One region of the Acetobacter sp. DsW_54 genome, then DNA from elsewhere that is predicted to be linked to it. Evidence: predicted binding sites of a transcription regulator. Region 1 holds the regulator's gene; the other holds the start of a gene.
What was found. The regulator LexA, encoded in region 1, represses DNA repair genes until DNA is damaged. The targets are predictions, from matches to a motif close to TGTTCTANNTANGTTC.
Positions count from the first base shown of each region.

Region 1 (7,468 bases):
TTCCTGACTGATATGCGCGCCTTAATGCGATACCTGCGTGTTATAACATACCCCGCGTAACTTTTAGCGCACCGGTCCAGCGTCTGCCATTCACAAAAAACGAACCAGCAGCACCATAAGCAGACAACACTCCGTAACCGCCGTTACAATCCAGCGCACACCCATATAACCCGGCGGCACCCAGCCGCGCCGCCATGCCGCGCGCTCGGCCACGGCAACAAGCGCGAATGCAACTATCAACACGGCAATCCCGCCCAATGGTTGCCACATAAACCCCGTGCAGGCTGCAACCCAGCCCAGCAGGGCGGGCACAACACCCGCCAGCAGACGCACATGGTCCGTGCGTGAAGCAGATGCCACAATAATGGTGCGTTCCATCTCCAGCGCCTGCCCCCAGTGCACTGCACCAATAAAGGAAAGGGAGATGGCCCCGTAAAACAGTTCGGCCATGAGCAGGTTGGGCACGGGAATGCGGGAATCGTAAAACACTATGGCGCATGTGCATAAGACATAGGGCACAACCCCTGCCAGCATCAGAACCACACCCAGAAACGGAAGCTTCTTCATAGGGGAACAGACACCCTTTTCTCTGTATTTTCTTGTTCTCAGTGTTGACAGAAAAGCCCAAGACGCTGCCACTAGCAACCGCGTGGGGGAAAAGCTCCATGCAGGTTGCGTCATAGATCAAGAATAAGAAACGACGGCACCGGCCCCAGCCAGTGCCACTGACAAGCAGGAACAAACACCATGAGCGCCATTGTTGACATTATCGCCCGTGAAATTCTGGATAGCCGTGGCAACCCCACCGTGGAAGTGGACGTGGAACTGGCATCCGGTGCCAAAGGCCGCGCGGCTGTTCCCTCTGGCGCGTCAACCGGCGCACATGAAGCCGTGGAACTGCGCGATGGTGATGCACGGCGCTATGGTGGCAAAGGCGTGCTCCGCGCCATTGAAAACATTGAGAGCGAAATCCTGCCCACCTTGCAGGGTGCAGAATCCTCTGACCAGATCGACATCGACAACGCCATGATTGATCTGGATGGCACACCCAACAAAAGCCGCATGGGGGCCAACGCCATTCTGGGTGTCTCACTCGCTGTGGCCAAGGCAACGGCGGCAGAGCAGGAAGTGCCCCTGTACCGCTATGTTGGCGGGTCTTTTGCCCACATCCTGCCTGTTCCCATGATGAACATTGTCAACGGTGGCCAGCACGCGGACAACCCGATCGACATTCAGGAATTCATGATCCAGCCCGTGGGTGCGCCAACCGTTGCGGACGCCATTCGCTGGGGGTCTGAAATTTTTGCCCAGCTCAAAAAAGCGCTGAGCGCTGCCGGCCTGAACACCAATGTTGGTGATGAAGGTGGCTTTGCCCCGGCCCTTAAATCTGCTGATGAGGCACTGGGCTTTATTACCCGCGCCGTGGAAGCCGCAGGCTACCGCCCCGGGCAGGACGTAACCTTTGCACTGGACTGCGCCAGCACGGAATTCTTCAAAAACGGCCAGTACGTCATGGAAGGCGAAGGCAAGAGCCTCGATTCCGCAGGCATGGCCGCTTATCTGGAAGATCTGGTAAACCGCTACCCGATTGTTTCCATTGAAGACGGCATGGCCGAAGATGACTGGGAAGGCTGGGCACTGCTGACGCAAACACTGGGCAAAAAAGTGCAGCTCGTCGGCGATGACCTGTTTGTAACCAACCCCGAACGCCTCAGCCGCGGGATCAAGGCTGGCATTGCCAACTCCCTGCTGGTCAAGGTCAACCAGATTGGCACACTGACCGAAACCCTTCAGGCTGTGGAAATGGCTCACCGGGCCGGCTACACCGCCGTTATGAGCCACCGCTCGGGTGAGACGGAAGATTCCACCATTGCCGACCTGGCCGTTGCAACCAACTGCGGGCAGATCAAAACCGGCTCGCTCTCCCGCTCCGACCGGACGGCCAAATACAACCAGCTCATCCGTATTGAGCAGGAACTGGTTACAGCCGCCCAGTATGCAGGCCGTACGATCCTTAAAAACAGCTAAAAACTGTGGCGCGGGCAGCCTGTTCTGCCCCTGTGCCACGTCAGATCAGGCCGGTCCCTTGTGGGGCCGGCTTTTTTTGTATGCAACGCCCTTCCCCATCTGGCGTAACATGGGCTACAGATTACTCTGTATTCATGTCTCTTGGTAACCACGACTCTGGCAAGGAGCTGACCAAAAGTGCAGATTGGCCGTTTCTTTCGCCGCGTTGTACGCGCCGTGGTGCCACCTTTGGCGTTTTTAAGCATTGCCGGTTACTTTGGCTGGAACGCCACACAGGGCGACCACGGCATGCAGGCCTACCAGCAGCAGCTTGGCCTGCTTGAACAGGCCAAACAGGCCCGTACAGATGCGCAGGCCGAACAGAACGCATGGAAGCGCCGCGTCAATGGCCTGCGTGAAAACACGCTGGATACAGATATTCTGGATGAACGCGCCCGTGCCATGCTGAACATGGCTAACCGCAATGATGTGGTTATCCCCTACGATCGGCGCGATCCGCTTTTTTAAGCCGACCCAACATATATTCAAGCCGGGTTAACCGGGCGTGAGCCTGTATGCCCGCATAAAAAAACGGCGCTCGATGGCGCCGTTTTTTTATAAGATACCGATCTGGCCAGAATTACTTAATTTTGGCTTCACGGAATACGACGTGCTTGCGTGCAACCGGGTCGTACTTCTTCAGTTCCATTTTACCCGTGTGAGCGCGGGCATTTTTCTTGGTCACATAGAAGTAACCGGTGTCAGCCGTCGAGACGAGACGGATCTTGATGACGTTGGTCTTGGCCATGACTTCCTCAGCAGAACATATTTACAGAGCCGGTCCATACGGCTCCGGCGGTGTTCAAGTTGCGGCAAAATGCGCATACAAAGGCAAAAGGTCAAGCTTTCTTACATCAATATGGCGCCACGGACGCCAAAAGGAGACGAATTCATGCTGGATGTGGCAACCGCGCGGGCCAGAATTCTGGAAAATCTGCTGCCGTGCGGGCAGGAAACCGTCGCCCTGAGTGCTGCATGCGGCCGCATTCTGGCCCAGGACGTGCATGCACGCAGGGCCAACCCACCGGTCTGTGTATCTGCAATGGACGGATACGCCGTAAGGGCGGCAGATACCCGGCCCGGCGCTGTATTGCAGATTATAGACGAGGCCCCCGCAGGCAGACCGTCTGCCCGCACCGTGGCTGCGGGTGAGTGTATCCGGCTGTTTACGGGAAGCCAGATACCTGCCGGGGCGGATGCCATTATTATTCAGGAAAACACCCAGCGAGCAGGCCAGCAGATCACGCTAACGCAGGCTGCCACGGCAGGGCAGTTTATTCGCCGGCAGGGGCAGGACTTTGCCCAAGGTGCCGTGCTGTTGAGCGCAGGCAGCAGACTCGGCCCGCGGGATATAGGCCTGGCAGCCGCTGGCGGGCTGGTCTGGCTACCAGTGTTCCGCCGCCCCCGTGTGGGGATTCTGGCTACGGGGGACGAAATTCTCCTGCCCGGTGACACTGCCCCGCCTGATGGTATTTTCAATTCAGCATCCTTCATGCTGGCAGCCCTGCTGGGGCAGAACGGGGCAGACTCCATTGTGCTGCCCGTTGCGCGTGACAACGCCACATCGCTCTCCAACGCATTTGCTCATACCCGTGATCTGGACATGCTGATCACCATTGGCGGCGCCAGTGTAGGCGCTTACGATCTGGTGCGCCCGACGCTGGAAAAAGCCGGGCTTGTCCAGAACTTCTGGAAAATTGCCATGCGTCCGGGCAAGCCGCTCATGTCTGGCACACTCCACGGCATGCCTGTGCTTGGCCTGCCCGGCAACCCCGTGGCAGCACTGGTTTGCAGTCTGGTATTTGTGCTGCCAGCCCTGCACAAGCTCATGGGCATTGCCGTGGCCGACACCATGCAAACACAGTCCGCACTCCTGGGTGCAGATGTGCCCGAAAATGACCAACGGCAGGATTTTTTGCGCGCCACACTCCAGACCACGCAGGAAGGCCAGCTTGTTGCTACCCCGTTTGGGCCGCAGGATTCTGCACAGCTGAACATTCTGTCCAAAAGTCAGGCGCTGATTATACGCCCTCCCCACGACCCCGCCCAAAAAGCAGGCACAGCGTGCCAGATTATGCCCCTGCCCTGATTTTGATTTTGATATTGACAAAAACAAGAACTTACATAGAACAAACCATAAGATTGATGTTCCATTACAAACAGACAGCTCGAGGTGCGACATGCTGACCCGAAAACAGCACAAGCTTCTTCTTTTTATTGATTCGCACCTCAAGCAGACCGGCTTTTCCCCCTCTTTTGACGAAATGCGTGAGGCCATGGGCCTGCGCTCCAAGTCCGGCATCCACCGCCTGATTTCGGGGCTGGAAGAACGCGGCTTTCTGCGCCGCCACCACCACCGCGCCCGCGCGCTGGAAGTCATCCAGCTCCCCGAAATGGAGGAGGAACTGCCAACCAACGTCATCCGTGGCAGTTTTACCCGGCAAAAGCAGGACCCAATTAAAATCCCGCTTTATGGCCGCATTGCTGCCGGGCTGCCGATTGAAGCACTGGCAGATACGTCCAACTCCCTCTCCATCCCCGCGGACATGCTGGGGTCGGGGGATTATTACGCGCTGGAAGTGGCCGGGGATTCCATGATCGAAGCCGGGATTCTGGATGGCGATCAGGTCATTATCAAAAAATCGGATCAGGCCGAAAACGGGCAGATTATCGTCGCCCTGATTGACGGGCAGGAAGTCACGCTCAAACGCCTGCGCCGCAAAGGCAACATGATTGCCCTTGAGCCCGCCAATGCCCGCTACGAAACCCGCATTGTTCCCGCTGAACGGCTGGTTATTCAAGGCCATCTGGCCGGTTTGATCCGCCAGTACTAATCACCAAAGGCCACGCCTGATTAGGACGTGGCCATTGTGCTTTTCCTGCCTGTAAACACTCACATGCCGTTATGGCCTTGTGCAAACGGCCTCCCACGCCGGGAATGTGGCCGCCGCTTCTGTCACGGAAGCGGGGGACAGTGCAGGCATATGCCCCACTTCTGCCAAAATACGGACCTTGCCCACTTGCGCAATGGTGCGGCTATTAGCCGGATTAGGCGGGCCATTCAGCACAACCCCCGCCACTGCTACGCCCCGGCTACGCAATGCCTGTAGGCTGAGCAGTGTATGGTTGAGTGTGCCCAACCCGCTGCGGGCCACCAGCACAACCGGCAGCCCCCATATTGCGGCCAGGTCCAGCATCATCAATTCATCCGTTGCGGGGACCATCACCCCACCAGCACCTTCCACCACCAGCAGCCTGCCATCCTCGACTTTAGGCAACGCAAGCTGGGCGCGGCTTACATGCGCGCCCTCCGCCTCGGCTGCAGCCTGAGGGGAAAGCGAAGCCTGAAACGCCCCAGCGGGTGGCAAACACTCAACCCCCTGCGCAAGATGGGCAACGGTGGTGGTATCTCCTGCTTCATCTGCCAGACCACTTTGCAGGGGTTTCCAGTATATGGCCTGCCACCGCCGGACCAGACAGGCGGAAACAAGGGTTTTACCCACCCCCGTATCCGTGCCTGTAACAAACACCCCCGCAACCGGCGGCTTGCGAAAACAGCCATAGGCCAGTTGCCACGTTATGGCGGCCCCGGAGTGGTCCAGCCTACGCGCAACCCGCCGGAGCGCAGCCGCCCCCATTGGTTTACGCCCGGCCTGCGGAACAGAAGCCCCCGTTGCCTTGAGGTGCCTGACAAACCCCAGACCGGAGCCAAAAGCCTGCACACAGCTCTCGCTCTCCCACAGACCTGCGAACAGCCATGGCGTCCATGCCTGTATCTGCCCGGCCTGCGGGTAATGCGGTGTGGCGGGTTGCACACCTTCGCTCGCACAGGCGGCTTTCCACTCCGCGAATGTCCCGTCCAGCAGGGTAGAAACCGCCAGCACGCCACCCGGAGCCAAAAGCCCACCCAGCCGCTCCATCACCTGCTCAGGCTGCTCCAGCCATTGCATGACCAGATTACCGCAGACCACATCAAACGGGCCTTCAACCGTGGGGTTGGCGGCGTCCATAAGTTTGAACTCTGCCCGCGGGATGGCGCGACGGATGGCGCGTTCGAGCATTTGCGGGGCAAAATCGGTTGCGACAATCTGTGCTTCCGGCCAGTTCCGGGCCAACAGTTCAGTCAGCAGGCCGGTGCCACACCCTATTTCCAGAATACGGGTGGGTTTTCTGCCGTCCAGCGCACGGACAAGCCGTGCGGCAAGGTTGTGGGCGGCAAGGCGTTGCAGCGTTGCGGCACCATCATACCCTTCGGCTCGGTCAAAGCTGCGGCGTATCCGCTCCCTGTGCTGCGGGTCTGTCATTGTACGTCCTGTTCCATTGTCCTGCGCACAGCCTGTAGGAACGTCACACAGGCTGACACATCTGTTTGCGGGAGCAGGTGCCCGCCGTCCACCCACTGCACGGCTGCGCACCCGGCAAAACTCTGCTCCGTCATGGCCGGGATGGCTAGCGGGTCCTGCCGGGCAGCCAGAATATCGTATTGCCCGGCCTTGGCTGCCAGTGCGGGCCGGGCATCGCCTGCCAGCAGCAGGTCCAGCCCGTCGCGCAGATTAGGTACACATGGCACCTTGCTGGAGCCAGATGCGCCACAAAGGTTGTAAAAATCGGCCAGAACCTTTTCCGGCGTGTTTGACAGTCCTTTGAGCATACGCTGCAAAACCCGGGCAGGCACTCCAGAGGCAAAGCTCTCCCGCGCAGCAAAGGCGGCAAAAGCGTTAATCCCCACCAACCGATCCGTGGGGGAGAGCGCCATATGCTCAGCCAGCCACAAAAAACCCAGCGAGTGCCCAATTCCCAGCAATGCCTCCCCCGGCACCTGCACGGCCTGCAATAATTGCGCAGCAAGCATTGGGGATGCGGGAGTTGAACCTTCCAGAAAACCGAGGTCCAGAATCAGCGCATCCGTCCACCCCAGAGCATCTACCACCGGTACCCAGAACTCCGGACCAAACCCCCAGCCGTGCACAAATACGGGCTTAACCGGGTTCATGCGCCCAAAGCTCCACGCTCCTGCAAAATGCCATTTTGCGCCGCAGCACTGATAATGGCGGTAGCCAGAGCGTGCATCTGCTCCTGCGTATGGTGAGCGTGAAAAACAACCCGCAGGCGGCAGCCACCCGGCGGCACCGTTGGCGGGCGAATGGCAACCGCCAGAAAACCAGCCTGTTCAACAGCCTGCGCCAGTGCGAGCGCCGTTTGCTCCGCCCCCACCACAACGGGAACAATCTGGGTCGTGGAAGGGCCAACCTCCAGCCCGGCCTGCCCCATGCGCTGCCTGAACCCACAGGCAAGCTCCGCCACATGTGTGCGGGCCTCTTCCATATCGGGCAGAAGGTCCAGTGCAGCATCCACCGCCCCAAGCACCATGGCCGAAGGTGCCGTGGAATAAATAAAGCCA
Region 1 covers NZ_JOPD01000007.1:61,373-68,840, reverse strand. Annotated here, with positions in the region: gene HK20_RS04395 (DUF3429 domain-containing protein) at 91-567, opposite strand; gene eno (phosphopyruvate hydratase) at 748-2,028, shown strand; gene HK20_RS04385 (septum formation initiator family protein) at 2,206-2,535, shown strand; gene rpmG (50S ribosomal protein L33) at 2,648-2,815, opposite strand; gene glp (gephyrin-like molybdotransferase Glp) at 2,885-4,156, shown strand; gene lexA (transcriptional repressor LexA) at 4,248-4,901, shown strand; gene bioD (dethiobiotin synthase) at 4,971-6,371, opposite strand; gene HK20_RS04360 (alpha/beta fold hydrolase) at 6,368-7,060, opposite strand; gene HK20_RS04355 (8-amino-7-oxononanoate synthase) at 7,057-7,468, opposite strand, start outside.

Region 2 (7,468 bases), on a different contig from region 1:
TACCCCGTGTTGTGCCCCGTGGGGGCCTTGTGCGGGTTAGTTGTCGCTGCTGCTCAGGTGGTCGTGGTAGCCCAAGGGCTCCCACTGTGCGGGTTTGGTCAGTTGGTGCGGAGGGTGGTGGAACATTCCACAGGCGGAAAGTCCAAGCGCGCATGCCAGCAACAGAACCGCACGTTTCATTATGTGTCTTTCTCCACAAATGGATATGAGTGTCTCTATCTCATTCCCGCCTGCCATGGGCAAGGTAATTAGAAGGCCGTTAAAATCGTTATCGTCTTAATTCCATGGTAATCGGGCCTTGGCGGCGGCCGTGGGTAAACTGGTCCACGTAATCGTTGCCGCTATCCATGAGCGATGCCGCAGCCCCCTGCCAGACAAGTTTGCCCTTGTAGAGCATGGCGGCTTCATCCCCGATCCGCTGGGCGGAGGCCATGTCATGCGTAATGGCAATGGCGGTGGAGCCGAGCTTTTTAACGCAATCCACAATCAGCCCGTCAATGACCGCACCCATAATCGGGTCCAGCCCGGTTGTGGGTTCATCAAAAAACAGAATGTTGGGCTGGGCAGCAATGGCGCGCGCCAGCCCGACACGTTTTTGCATGCCGCCAGACAGCTCGGAAGGGAACAGGTCCCCCACGGAAGGGGCCAGCCCCACCTGCTCCAGAATGGCCCCGGCCTTGTCGCGTGCATTGGCACGGGTCAGCTTGTTGAGGGCGAGCAGGCCAAAAGTCACGTTTTCCCATACGGGCAGGCTGTCAAACAGCGCGCCGTTCTGGAACAGCATGCCAATTTCGCTACGGAGCTGGTCGCGCCGCTTGGCGGAGGCTGCAAGTACGTCCTCGCCATCAATTTCAATACTGCCCGAATCCGGGGTCATCAGGCCCAGAATGCAGCGGAGCAGAACGGACTTGCCAGAGCCTGACCCGCCAATAATGACAAACGACGTTCCCTGCGGCACATCGAGCGAAATGCCATCGAGCACCTTTTTATCCCCGAAGGATTTGTGCAGGTCCCGAATACGGATTTTGGGGGGAGCACTGGTCATGCTCTGGTCCATGGCTGCGGCACTCATTGTGAGAAGAACAGGTCTGTAATCAGGTAGTCAAAGGCCAGCAGCAGAATGGACGCCACCACAACGGCCGATGTGGTGGCAGAGCCTACGCCTTCGGCCCCGCCCTTGCTGTTATAGCCATAATAGCAGCCCATGAGCGTGATCAGGAACCCGAACAGTCCGGCCTTAACCAGCCCCACCGTTACGTCCATGACCTTAACCGAGTTGAGCGTTGCCGTAATATAAGCGGTGGGAGAAAACCCGAGCTTGACCACGGCAACCGTAAAGCCACCAGCCACCCCCAGTACGTCCGCTACCAGAACCAGCAGGGGCAGGGCGATCATGCCTGCCAGCAGGCGGGGGGCGACCAGATACTTCATGGGGTTGGTGGAGAGCGTACTCAGCGCATCAATCTGGTCGGTCACGCGCATGGTGCCAATCTGGGCGGCCATGGCGGCCCCCACACGGCCAGCCACCATAAGGCCAGCCAGCACGGGCCCAAGTTCGCGGGTTACGGCCAGCACCACAATCCCGGCTATGGCGCTCTGGGCGTGGTACTGTGCAAAACCCGTATAGGATTGCAGTGCAATAACCCCGCCCGAGAACAGGGCAGTCAGGGCCACAACCGGCAGGGAGAAAAAACCGGTTTCCAGAAACGTGCGTACAAACACACGCCCATAGAACGGCGGCCGCAGAATGTGGGACAACCCCGCCAGTGCAAAGAGCGCCAGAGCGCCCGCACTGCGGATAAGCGAGAGTGTGGCGCGGCCTGTGCGGGCCACAAGATCAAGCACCATATCCATGGGTTCGGGCTGTCTGTTCCTGTTGTGTGTGGTCTGGGTCTGCTGTGGTGTGAGCCGTAACCCGTTCGGGCCGGGTTCGTCAAAGCATGGTTTTGTTTTGTCGGCCCGGAGGGGAGGCCACGCACTAGTGTGGTGTGGGGCACTGCCTGTGCCGGGGCTTGAGTTTGTTCTTGTTTTATTCCATTTATAACGTTCCAGCAGGGCAGGAACAGGGGAGTCTTCGTGGCCAAAAAAACGTCCCGCCAGTATGTGTGCAAAGCGTGCGGCGCTGTTCATGCCAAGTGGGCAGGCCAGTGTGATGCCTGCCAGGAATGGAATACGCTGGAAGAAATGGCCGTGGAGCCTCTGGCGGCCTCCTCGGCATCCCCCCGCGCAGGCAAGGGGCGGCGTGTGCAACTGCATGGGCTGGGGGGCAAGGTTGAACTTCCCCCGCGCACGGGCACGGGTATTGCGGAGCTGGACCGGGTGCTGGGTGGGGGGCTGGTTCCGGCCTCTGTGGTGCTGGTCGGGGGGGACCCGGGTATTGGCAAATCCACCCTGCTGTTGCAGGCGGCCAGTCGTCTGGCGGGCAAGGGGGAGCGGGTTCTCTACATTTCGGGGGAAGAGGCGGTGGACCAGATCCGCCTGCGCGCCATCCGTCTGGGGGTTGTGGAATCCAGTCTGGACCTGGCGGCCTCCATTAACGTTGCGGATATTGTGGCAACGCTTGAGGCCGAGCCGGACGTTAAGGTGGTGGTGATCGATTCCATCCAGACCATGTGGCTGGAAACGGTGGATAGCGCGCCCGGAACAGTCTCGCAGGTGCGGGCCTGCGCGTTTGAGCTGATCAGGGCCGCCAAGCGCCGGGGCTTCAGTCTTATTCTGGTCGGGCATGTGACCAAGGAGGGCGCACTGGCTGGCCCGCGTGTGCTGGAGCACATGGTGGATGCGGTCATGTATTTTGAAGGCGACCGGGGGCACCAGTTCCGTATTCTGCGCGCTGCCAAAAACCGCTACGGCGCGACAGATGAAATTGGCGTATTCGCCATGACAGACCGTGGGCTGGAGGAAGTCAGCAACCCTTCTGCCCTGTTTTTGGCCGAGCGGCGGGGCAATATTGCCGGTTCCGCCGTGTTTGCCGGGCTGGAAGGGTCGCGCCCCGTACTGCTGGAGGTGCAGGCGCTGCTCTCCCCCAAAGGGGGGGATGGCGCGCCCCGCCGGGCCGTGGTGGGGTGGGATAGCGGGCGTCTGGCCATGCTGCTGGCGGTGCTGGAAACACGTTGCGGGCTCAAGCTATCGGGCATGGATGTTTACCTTAATGTGGCCGGTGGGCTTAGGGTGGTTGAGCCTGCGGCCGATCTGGCTGTGGCAGCGGCTCTGGTTTCTGCTGCCAGTGGTGTGCCCACAAGTCCCGGTGCCGTGTATTTTGGAGAGGTCGGGTTATCGGGGGAGGTCAGGCAGGTGTCGCAGGCGGATGCACGGCTTAAGGAGGCCGCCAAGCTGGGCTTTACACAGGCCGTTCTGCCACGCCGCATAGCCCGGGGGAGCGCGCGCTCCCGCCCGCCTGAAGGCATGAGCCTGCTTGAGTTGGGCCATATTTCCGATCTGGTTGGCCCGGATGTGGAGGCGGAATAATATCCGTATGGCATTGCAAGTCGTGTTGGAGCGCGCTATAAGCCGCCCACGCGCTATGCGGATGTAGTTCAATGGTAGAACGGCAGCTTCCCAAGCTGCATACGGGGGTTCGATTCCCCTCATCCGCTCCATGCGTGCTTTCCCCTAAATAATTCTGGTAAAAAATATTTTTCGGTCCACGCCAAACCTGCTTCTGGGCATGGTGGGGTGTAGGGGCTGTGTGCCTGCATTTTACCCGCAATAAGCGGGTGCGGCAGGCCATGCTTTATGTATCCATTAAAATATATTGGGCGGGCGCGGTTAACAGGGGCTGAATTGATTACTGTGTATATTATTTCGGTATCGGTATATTAAGGTTATTTTTCAGGATGAACCGTAAAAGAAACGATATAAAATTACCCCATTACTTGTATCTGTAGTGGAGCGGTTTAAAGAATACATAAGTAAGTCTGGTGCGTATTTTTTCTTATATCATCTTGAACATATTATAGGATAATGCGATGATTATATGTCATTGCTTGGCCCGGACTGTGGGTGCGCGGGTTCTATAGCTTATTTTCAAGGGGAGTGCTTCTGGGCGTGACTGGTCTGCTGCAAACACCCAAAAATCATGTTGGCCTGTTCTGTTACGCTCCCGCTCAGGCTGTGCAGCCATACCCTGCTGGCAGGGGGCGCGCATGTTCTGCCCGTGCGGCGGGGGCAGGGCTTTCCGGCGCGCTCAGGTTTGGTTTCTGTTCCCTGTTGCTCAGCATGCTGGGCGAGATCGTGCCCGCACAGGCAGAACAGACGCTTATCTCGATTAGTGGCGTCACTATCCAGAGCGGGCTGGATATTGGGGGGGCTGCGTTCCATCTGCCGCACACCAATTTTGGCGGTGGGTCCTACGCGCCCCGGGCTTCGGGTGGTTACACACGCCATGCAAACACGACCTATGGCGAACTGTATGGCAAGCCCATGCTTAAGGGGGAATGGAAGACCGGCTGGGGGTTTGACGTCATTGGCAATGCCTCAGCCATTGGTGCAACCACCCTGGGGGATGGGGATGCCGAGCAGGTTTCGCAAACATCGGGTACCCCACGCTCGATCTATCTGGAAGAAGCCTATGCCGGAGTGCGTGTGCCGGTGCGTCTGGCGGGGGGGCATCAGGTTTTTACCGTTCAGGGCGGACGTCAGGCTTTTGCGGTGGATGACGGGTTTTTGATCGGCAAGGGCACCTATAGCTCGGGTGAGCGCGGGGCATGGTGGTATGCGCCCCGTTTTGCCTTTTCCGGCCCCGGGGTGATCAAGCTGGAAGGTGACCCCATCCGCGCCGATGTGTTCATGCTTGAAAGCAATTCGGATAACGATATCGACCGGGGCTTTGACCGGCCCAAAACCAGTTTTGTCGGGTTTGACGTGACATGGTTTGCCAACAAGGCTGGCGGGCATGGGGCATCGGTTTATGCCGACCGCGCCGCTTATGTAACGCTCACCTATTTTCATGTGCGGGATGCCGATACATCCGCCCATTATGATTATTCAACCCGTGCGGACCGGAATGGCATGAATGTGGCTGCCCTGAGCTGGGGTGGCACGGTGCTGCCGGTCAAGGCCATGGGTATTTCCAAGAACTTTACGTTCTATGGCAATTTTGTTTCGGAGCAGAACAGCCACCCGGGCAACGGGTATAAGGGGGTTTCGGCTTACGGAATGTATTTTGAGCCGGGCTATACGTTTTCCATGCTGCCATGGACCCCGCATGTTTTTTACCGTTACACCCGCTTTGGTGGCGGCAAAAATGCCAAGGGGGGCGTCAAGCACAACTACGATACGTTCTTTTTGTATGATGGTAAGCGCTACACTTATGGCGGCTACTGGCCGGGCGAAATTGTGGGCATGTATCTGGCCCCTCTGTCCGATCTGGAGGACCACCAGATTGACCTGACCGTGATCCCCCCCGTGCACCTGATTCGCCCGGGTGATCAGGTCAAGCTTGGTCTGCATTTTTATGACCTGTCGCTTATCCATGTTTCGGGCATGGGGCTCAAAAACACCGGCCGCCACGTGTCGGACGAGCTGGATGCCTCGGTTGAATACACGCTGGACGAAAACACCTCCGCCGCACTGGCTGGCGGGGCCGCCTTTGCCGGACCGGCAGGGCGGGCCCTGTCTAAAGCCGGGGTGCCGGGGAGCCAGCCCATGCCCAAAATTGGCCATCACGCAGGGGTGGTTGAGGCATATTTTTACAAGCACTTTTAAGGGGCATTTCCCAGTTTATTCCTCTTGAGTTATGAACGCACCAAGCCAACAAGAATAAAGGACCCCTCAATGGCTGAGCAGAACACCAAGCCCACCGTTAAACCTGCCACCGGGCTACGGAGCCGCCACATCGCCATGATCGCGCTGGGCGGGACCATTGGCGCGGGTCTGTTTGTGGGGAGCGGGGCTGCAATTCAGGCGACAGGTCCGGCGGTTCTGCTGGCTTTTGTCATGGTCGGGCTACTGGTTATTCTGGTCATGCGCATGCTGGGCGAGATGGTGGTGGCAGACCCCGGCCGTGGTTCGTTTGTAGAATATATCCGCGCCGCACACGGGGACAGGCTGGGTTTTACCTCGGGCTGGCTTTACTGGTTTTTCTGGGTTGTGGTGCTGGGGAGCGAGGCCATAGCCGGAGCAATCCTGATTCAGGACTGGATTCACCTGCCAATATGGGTGTTGTCCATTGGGCTGATCGTGCTGCTTAAACTGGTCAATTTTGCGGCTCCACGCGTGTTTGGGGAATGCGAGTTCTGGCTTTCCGCGGTCAAGGTGTTCAGCATTCTGGCTTTTGTGGCTGTTGGCGCGCTGTATGTGGTGCATGTTTTTGGCCCCGGCGTACCGGCATGGCATAACCTTGTGGGGCATGGTGGCCTTATGCCGCACGGTATTGTAGCGGTGCTGTCCATTATTCCCACCATTCTGTTCACCATGATGGGGTCGGAAATCGCAACGGTTGCTGCCGGCGAATCCCCCGAGCCGGACAAGAACGTGGCACGGGTTACCCGGAGCCTTGGTACACGCGTAACCCTGTTCTATCTGGCCTCTGTTGCCATGATCCTGCTTGTTGTGCCCTGGAACAGCATTGTGGCCGGGCGCTCCCCCTTTGTAACCGCCATGGATACAATGGGCATTCCCGGTGCGGGCATGATGATGCGCATTGTGGTGTTGAGCGCCATTCTCTCCTGCCTTAACTCCGCCATGTATATTACCTCGCGCGTGTTGACCGAACTGGCCGCACAGGGCGATGCTCCGGCGTTCCTGACCCGCCGTTCCGCCAGTTCCGCGCCAAGGCTGGCCATTACGGTCAGCAGCATTGCGGGCACTCTGGTGGCGTTTTCCTCCATTCTGGCGCCGCAGACCATTTTTGCGTTTCTGCTGAGCTGTAGTGGTGGGGTTATCCTGCTGATTTACAGCCTGATTGTAACTGCTTACATCACCACCCGTTTTGCAGCCCGCCGGAATGGGACAGAAAAAGGGAATTACACGTTGTTCCTGTTCCCGCTGTGCAATTACGCAACCCTTGCCGGTGTGGTGCTGGTGTTTGTTGCCATGCTGATCAACCCCGAGGAGCGTATGACCGCTCTGGCAACGCTGGGTACATCGGTGGTCTGCTACGCTCTGGCATCCTACTTTGCCATGCAGAACAAACAGACCGCCTGATTTTTAGTTCTACCCCGTAAACCAGAAAGGCCCGCCATAACTGGCGGGCCTTTCTGGTTTTGGCTCCTTCGGGCTGCGCCCAAAGGCCATGACTGCAGCATAGGTTTTTACGGAATGCTCATCCGGTCCAGATGGAAGGCCAGCGGGTGTTTGCGCAGCAGAAGCAGGCTTCCCGCCACAACAATGGTGCCGCCAGCCAGGGCAATGCCCAAAGAGACACTTCTGCCGGAAACCAGCGTACCAATGGCCGCCCCCACAAACAGGCTTAAAATAGCCGCAACACGGCGCAGGGTGCCAGAACTGCTCCCCCCGGCAGCGGAAC
Region 2 covers NZ_JOPD01000002.1:86,382-93,849, forward strand. Annotated here, with positions in the region: gene HK20_RS13040 (hypothetical protein) at 37-180, opposite strand; gene HK20_RS00975 (ABC transporter ATP-binding protein) at 269-1,057, opposite strand; gene HK20_RS00980 (ABC transporter permease) at 1,069-1,854, opposite strand; gene radA (DNA repair protein RadA) at 2,077-3,468, shown strand; tRNA gene HK20_RS00990 (tRNA-Gly) at 3,526-3,599, shown strand; gene HK20_RS00995 (hypothetical protein) at 4,219-5,706, shown strand; gene HK20_RS01000 (amino acid permease) at 5,776-7,146, shown strand; gene HK20_RS01005 (YoaK family protein) at 7,254-7,468, opposite strand, start outside.
Region 2: radA (DNA repair protein RadA) is a predicted target of LexA. The motif match lies at 2,020-2,035, and genes of this name have one in related genera.